Regions from separate parts of the Azoarcus sp. CIB genome, predicted to be linked through region 2. Evidence: predicted binding sites of a transcription regulator. Region 2 holds the regulator's gene; the other holds the start of a gene.
The links. The regulator FNR, encoded in region 2, switches genes on or off when oxygen is low (the NO sensors DNR and NnrR bind a similar motif). The targets are predictions, from matches to a motif close to TTGANCTAGNTCAA.
Positions count from the first base shown of each region.

Region 1: a site for FNR is predicted at 1,396-1,409, ahead of AzCIB_RS08720 (OmpW/AlkL family protein). Genes of this name have one in related genera too.

Region 1 is NZ_CP011072.1:1,966,891-1,970,294, reverse strand. It holds one part of gene prfB (peptide chain release factor 2) at 1-387, opposite strand, end outside; one part of gene prfB (peptide chain release factor 2) at 389-469, opposite strand; gene AzCIB_RS08720 (OmpW/AlkL family protein) at 623-1,300, opposite strand; gene AzCIB_RS08715 (GNAT family N-acetyltransferase) at 1,683-2,189, shown strand; gene AzCIB_RS08710 (phosphatase PAP2 family protein) at 2,233-2,928, opposite strand; gene AzCIB_RS08705 (acyl carrier protein) at 3,022-3,264, shown strand; gene AzCIB_RS08700 (beta-ketoacyl-[acyl-carrier-protein] synthase family protein) at 3,268-3,404, shown strand, end outside.
Region 2 is NZ_CP011072.1:3,466,570-3,469,973, forward strand. It holds gene hemN (oxygen-independent coproporphyrinogen III oxidase) at 1-870, opposite strand, end outside; gene fnr (fumarate/nitrate reduction transcriptional regulator Fnr) at 1,004-1,744, shown strand; gene AzCIB_RS15405 (hemerythrin domain-containing protein) at 1,789-2,319, opposite strand; gene AzCIB_RS15410 (SirB2 family protein) at 2,316-2,714, opposite strand; gene AzCIB_RS15415 (NnrS family protein) at 2,720-3,404, opposite strand, start outside.

The sequences.
Region 1 (3,404 bases), 1.5 Mb from region 2:
GCGCAGGTACATACGCTCGAGCATGCCCGCCCAGTCCTGGGCTTCGGTACCGCCGGCGCCGGCCTGGATTTCGATGAAGCAGGAATTCGGGTCCATCGGATTCGAGAACATCCGGCGGAATTCGAGCGCGTGCACCTTCGCTTCGAGCGGGGCGAGGTCGCCTTCAACGGCGCTCAGGGTGTCCTCGTCGTCCTCGGCCTGAGCGAGTTCGAACAGGTCTTTGAGGTCGGTGGACGACTGCTCGATATCGCGCAGGTTGACGACGATATCGTCGAGTTGACGTTTTTCCTTGCCGAGTTCCTGAGCCTTCTCGGCATTGTTCCAGACGGCCGGGTCTTCCAGCGCGCGGGTTACTTCTTCGAGTTTCGACGCCTTTTCATCGTAGTCAAAGATACCTCCGAAGTTCGCGACCGCGGGCCTGCAGGTCGTCTAGTTTCAGGGCGAGGGCGTTGAGGCGTTCGGCTTCCATGGCGATGCTCCGGGCAATTCTGGGAAACCGATAAGTATACCCCGATCGGATCGCGCCGCGCGCTTGCCAGCAGAAGGCCGTCGCATCCCGTGGCGCAGAATGAAAACGGCGACCCGCGGGTCGCCGTTTCTCATGCCGGATGCGGTGTTCCGATCAGAACTTGTAACCGACGCCAACCATGTAGACCCACGGATCGATCTCGACACTGACCTTGACCTTTCCGAGCACGGGGTGCCGGGCCGTGGCATGACTGTCGATACCGATCCGCCAAACGGCCGCGTTCAGCACGACCCTGTCGGTCAGCATGTAGTCGATGCCGGCATGCAGGGCGAGACCCCAGGAGTCCTCACGATCGAGATGGGAAAAGCCCTGGGCCTTGCGCCCGTCGGTCAGGTCTTCATTGAAGAAGGTCGTGTAGTTGATGCCGGCGCCGACGTACGGCTGCCACTTCGAGCTGGAGTCCATCGGGAAGTACTGCAGCGTAACGGTCGGCGGCAGTTGCTCGATGGTGGCGAGCTTGCCGTTGAGACCTGCGGGCAACCCCTTGACGCTGACGCTGTGCTTGAACGGAGTGGCGGCGAGCAGTTCGACGCCGACGTGGTCGGTCAGCATGTAACCGAACGTCAGGCCGAGTTGGGTATCGTCGCTCACCGTGGCATTGGATCCTGCGATCTTGCCGGTGGCGCTGGACGAGACATCGGACCCGCCCATTTCCGGGGCTACCCGCGCCGCACCTGCGCGGACAACGAAGTCGCCCGCCTTGTAGGCGTGTGCAACGGGGCTTGCAGTGCCCAGGGCGAGCAGGGAGGCGATGACGAGCGATTTTTTCATGAGCTACTCCTCTTGCATGACGCGAATGAATTGTGGGGCATATTACCCACTTCTCAGGCGTGGCTATGTGCGTTGCACAAAAATTTCACTCATGTTTGACGAAAGTCAAAAAAAGTCCATGCTTACAGTGTGGGTTGTATCCATCGAGGGTTGTGGCAGGCGGGCCGTGGGTTTCCGGCCGGTTCCCGCATGGCCGACACCCGTTGCCCGCTGACCCGGTCCTGCCGTTCGTTCTCTGCATGGTGTAACTCTGCCCGGTTTTGCTGCAGTGCGTATACGAAAACGGTGATGCGGATGCCGCCGGAGCGCAGGTCCGCGAGCAGGAGCAATCCGCCGCGGTATGATTGTGCTTCGCCCGAAATGAACGTCCGAGAAAATACACGTGTCCATCGAAGTCATTCGTGCCGATTATCACGACCCGGTTCATGCAAATGCCATTATCGAGCTACTCGACGCCTATGCGCGCGACCCGATGGGGGGCGGCGAGGCGTTGCCGGCCGAGGTAAAGGAAAGGGTCGTGCGCGAGCTCGCACGCCTGCCGCATGCCTTCAGCCTGATCGCCTACGCGGATGGCGTCGCGATTGGGCTGGCGAATTGCTTCGAAGCGTTTTCCACCTTCGCCGCAAGGCCGCTGATCAACATCCACGATTTCGTCGTTCTCGCGGCGTACCGCGGACGTGGTGTGAGCCAGCATCTGCTGGAGGCGGTGGAAGCCGCGGCCAGAGACCGGGGATGCTGCAAGATCACGCTGGAGGTGCTCAGCGGGAATGAAGCGGCGCGGGCCGCTTATGCGAAGTTCGGTTTCCGCGATTACACGCTCGATATACGCGCAGGCAGTGCGCTGTTCTGGCAGAAGCCGCTCGGGAATCACCCGGTCCCTATCACCTGAAGCACGATGACGCCGCGCTGGAGTGTTGCGCGAGGCCGTATTCTCAGAGCTCTTTCGGCGCCAGCCGCGCCACATGCCGCAAGGACGGCAGCGCGAAGGCCAGGCCGACGACGATGCCGGCGATGACATCGAACACGACATGCTGACGGGTGGCCATCGTCGACCACACAATTGCCGCGCAGAGTAGGGCGTTTCCCCAGCGCAGCGCCGCCGGCGCCCCTACCGCCCGGGCGATGCGCTCGAGCCACAGCGCCGTGAAAACCGACGAAGCGACATGCAGCGACGGGCAGGCGTTGCCGGCCGCGTCCACATTCTTGATCGCGGCCAGCTGCGGATAAGCCGACCAGTCGATGCCCGCCGCCGGCACCGCGGTCGGAAACAGCCAGTAAATGCTAAGGCAGAACAGGCACAGCGCCGAGATCCACGCGCCGAACCACAGCAGGGGGCGCAGGCTGCCAATGAAGGCGGGCGGCAGCGACACATACACCCACAAGCTTGCGTAGACCGGAAACGCAGCGGCGGTGAAGGGAATCCATTCATCGACGACGAGGCGGGGCATCATCGTCGGCGCCGTCAGCGGATGGCGGAGAACCGTGAAATAGCCCCAGAAGAATAGCACCATGAAAATCATGGTTCCCGCCGCTTTCAGTGGCCAGAGAATGGCGAAACGGGCAGCCAGTTGGCGGAACCAGGCGAGGCGAGGGGCCGCGACCAGCGGCAGGGCGGGGAGTGTCGGCATGGCCGCCGGATAGTATCAAACATCGGCGAAAACACCGGAAATGGCCGACGAATCTATGGTGAAACATTTGATTTCATATAAAATTCGCGCCCTATGAATTCAATTGCACTTATTCGCGAATTTCTCGACGAGCGCCTCGGCGTTGCTTCCGAAAAGGTTGTTTCAGATGCGCAGTTGGTCGACCTCGGCGTCGACTCGCTGATGATGCTCGAACTGTTGTTCGCGTTCGAGGACCGCTTCGGGATCAAGGTCCCGAACGATCTCGAAAATCCGAACAGCGTGGGCGACATGGTGGCGGCCATGGATGGCCTGATCACCGCCGCGAACGCGAGCTGAGTCATGGTCCGGCGTCGGGTTGCGATTACGGGCCTCGGGCTGGTCAGCCCCTACGGCGGCGATCTCGCGGATTTCTTCACCCGGCTGTGCGCCGGCGAATCGGCGATCCGCCACCTGCTCACCGACGACCAGCCGCGGCC
Region 2 (3,404 bases):
ATAGACGTAGCCCGCCTCGGTCAGGCGGCGGATCGCCAACTGCAGGATCTGCAGCTTGGTGTCCGACGTCGGCATGTCGTTGATCGCGATGCGACGCTGCGGCTTGAACAGGCCCGGCAGGTGCGCGTAGCTGTACAGGGAGATGCGATCGGGCGACAGCTCCAGCACCTGTTCGAGCGTCCGATTGAAGCTGATGATGTTCTGGCGCGGCAGGCCGTAGATCAGGTCCATGCTGATCGACTTGAAGCCGGTGGCACGAGCTGCGTCGATCACGAGCTTGGTCTCGTCGTAGCTCTGGATGCGGTTGACCGCCTCCTGCACCTCTTCGTTGAAGTCCTGTACACCGACGCTCATGCGGTTGAAGCCGAGGTCGGCAAGCAGCTTCACGGTGTCGAAATCAACCTTGCGCGGATCGACCTCGATCGAGTACTCGCCGTTCGGCACGAGCGTGAAGCGCTTACGCACCGAATCCATGAGCTCGCGCAGCTCGTCGTGCGACAGGAAGGTCGGCGTGCCGCCGCCGAGGTGCAGCTGCGTCACCTGATGGCTCCCACCCAGTGCGGCAGCCTGCATCTCGATTTCCTTGTCGAGATATTTCAGGTACTTGGCGGAGCGCGCATGATCCTTGGTGATGATCTTGTTGCAGGCGCAGTAGTAGCAGATCGTGTTACAGAACGGGATGTGGAAGTATAATGAGAGCGGCTTACTCACGCCCCCGACGCCGCGTTGCGCCAGCCAGTCCCGCAATGCACGGGCATCGAACGCTTCGACGAAGCGATCGGCCGTGGGGTAGGACGTGTAGCGAGGCCCGTTGATGTCGAACCGACGAATCAACTGCTGGTCGAAAACAAGATCTTTCTGACTGGTCATGGTTGTATCGCTTGAGTGCATTCCGTACGATCTCAAAAAGCCGCAGTTTCGTGGTTGACGTGGATCAACGGTCCATTCCGCCGGGCGCCTGCCACTTCTCGGTCGACGTAGAAGGAACAATATTATCGTGCAAATGAAGGCGACGGTGCCGATTACAGTGGCGAGTCTGAAGGTCGCATGCTCCCAGTGCAACCTGGTCGAGTTGTGCCTGCCGTTCGGGATGTCGGAATCGGAAATCGACCGCCTCGACGAACTCGTCGGCGCGCGTCGCAAGATCAAGCGGCAGCAGAATCTGTATCGCGCGGGCGATCCCTTCGAAGCGATCTACGCGATCCGCGCCGGCTCGTTCAAGACCGACGTGCTGCTCGAGGACGGTCGCGAACAGGTCACCGGCTTCCAGATGACCGGCGAAATGCTGGGCCTCGACGGCATCAGCACCGAAACCCATTCGTGCAACGCGATCGCGTTGGAGGACAGCGAAGTCTGCGTGATCGCGTACAGCAAGCTCGAAGAGCTGTCGCGGGTGGTCGAGGGGCTGCAACTGCAGTTCCACAAGGTGATGAGCCGCGAAATCGTGCGTGACCATGGCGTGATGACCCTCCTCGGCTCCATGCGCGCAGAAGAGCGCCTGGCGGCCTTCCTGCTCAACATGTCCCAGCGATTCACGGCGCGCGGCTTCTCTCCGGCGGAGTTCCACCTCCGCATGACCCGCGAGGAGATCGGTTCCTATCTGGGCCTGAAGCTTGAAACGGTGTCTCGCGCCTTTTCGAAGTTCCAGGACGACGGCCTGATCGCGGTGCAGCAGAAGCACATCCGCATCCTGGACATCATCGGCCTGAAGCGGCTGATCCAGCACCCGTCGCCACGCCCCTGAGGGGGGATTTCCCCCTTCGTACGGCCGATCGCCCACGTCGTGGGCTATTGACGCCGCCGCGCGGTCATCGTTCCCGACAGGGCGGCAATATCCTCCTCGGAAAGCAGACCGCGAGCGATCGGCAGCAGATCGCCCTCCTCGCGCTGGATGTGCCGACGGTAGGCGTCGGCAAACGCCTCGACATCTGCAGGCGACAGATCGGCGTTTTCGCCGCCGGCGATGCGCTCGAGCCGTGCCCGCATCCGCGCCCAGCCGGCAAAGAGCTTCTGGTGATCGGCCAGGATCCAGTCGATGAGCGTGCCGAGTTCGGTACGCCGGGCGTCATCGGCACGCGCCCGCAGGACGGGAAAGAGATCGTCCTCTTCGTCCTGATGGTGCTTCACGGCAGCGATGTCGAAGTAGCGCATCACGTTGACTGCCGCCTGCTGCGCCTGCTTGTCCGGGCCATGCTCGGGCAGCCAGGCGGCGAGCCGCGCGAGGGTTGCAAGTTGCGCCTGCAGGCGCTCGTGGCAGGCTTCGAGCATCTCTAGAGGCGTCTCGAAACCCGGGGACGAAGGGATCAGCGAATCGGTCATCGGAACACTCCGGCAAACGCGATGAATCCTGCCGGGTTCTTGCTCAGAGCCACCGACACGATCCATGAAAAGGTTAGCAGGGCCGCGAGCAGCGCCAGCACTCGGACGCGCATGGTGCGCCCCCAGCGCAGCGCGGTCGCGCCGAGAAGAATATAGACGACAAGCGCGACGACCTTTGCGGTGACCCACGGCGCAACGAAGGGGTACTGGCCGCTCATGGTCGCAAGCGTGATCGCGCTGCCGAGAAACACGGTGTCGATGAGGTGCGGCAGGGTGCGCGTGACGCGGTGATCCAGCAGCGGACTGCGCCGCATCATCCAGACGCCCTGCAGCACGAATCCGCTGATGCTCAGGGCCGCGCACAGGATGTGCAGGTGCTTGACCGACAGATACATCGCACTCAGCCCGGGCGTCCATCGCTGCGCGGACGCCAGTAGATCGGCAGGTAGCGCGACGCCCACGCGCCGAACACGCCCAGCCAGCCGAGTACGGCCAGCAGCATGACGAACGCCGTCCAGCCCGCAGGGACGAGTTCCGCGACAATGCGCACGACGACGACCGCTTCGAGGCCGAGGAACAGCACCCAGGTCAGGCGATCCGCAGCGAGCTTGCGCCCCGAGTGCCCGAGAGTCACCCGCGACACCATCGCCATCAGGACGGACCCGAAGAATCCGACGCCCAGCGCATGCAGCGGCGCCATGCCCAGCACGCTATAGCCCAGCAGGGACGCAGCCCCCTGGATGGCGAAGAGCGTCAGCGCGATTCCGAGCCAGAGAAATCCGATGTGCAACATCCCCAGCAGCGGCACTTTCATGGCGGGCACCGGCCTCCACTGCCGCGACAGCCACAGGGCCGCAAAGGCGGCGGGAGCGTCGACGATCCAGCGCAGCGACAGCAATCCCGCCACGTCGAGCGCAGCATGCAGGACGCTTCCGCCGACGACCAGCACCAGTACCCACAGGGGGCGCACCATCACGTAGGCCGGGATCACGCTGCTCGAAAAGAACGGCACCATACGGTGACACACGCCGAAGAACACCGGCAGCAGCGAGCAGAACACGGCGATCTCGATCGCGATGCGCGCC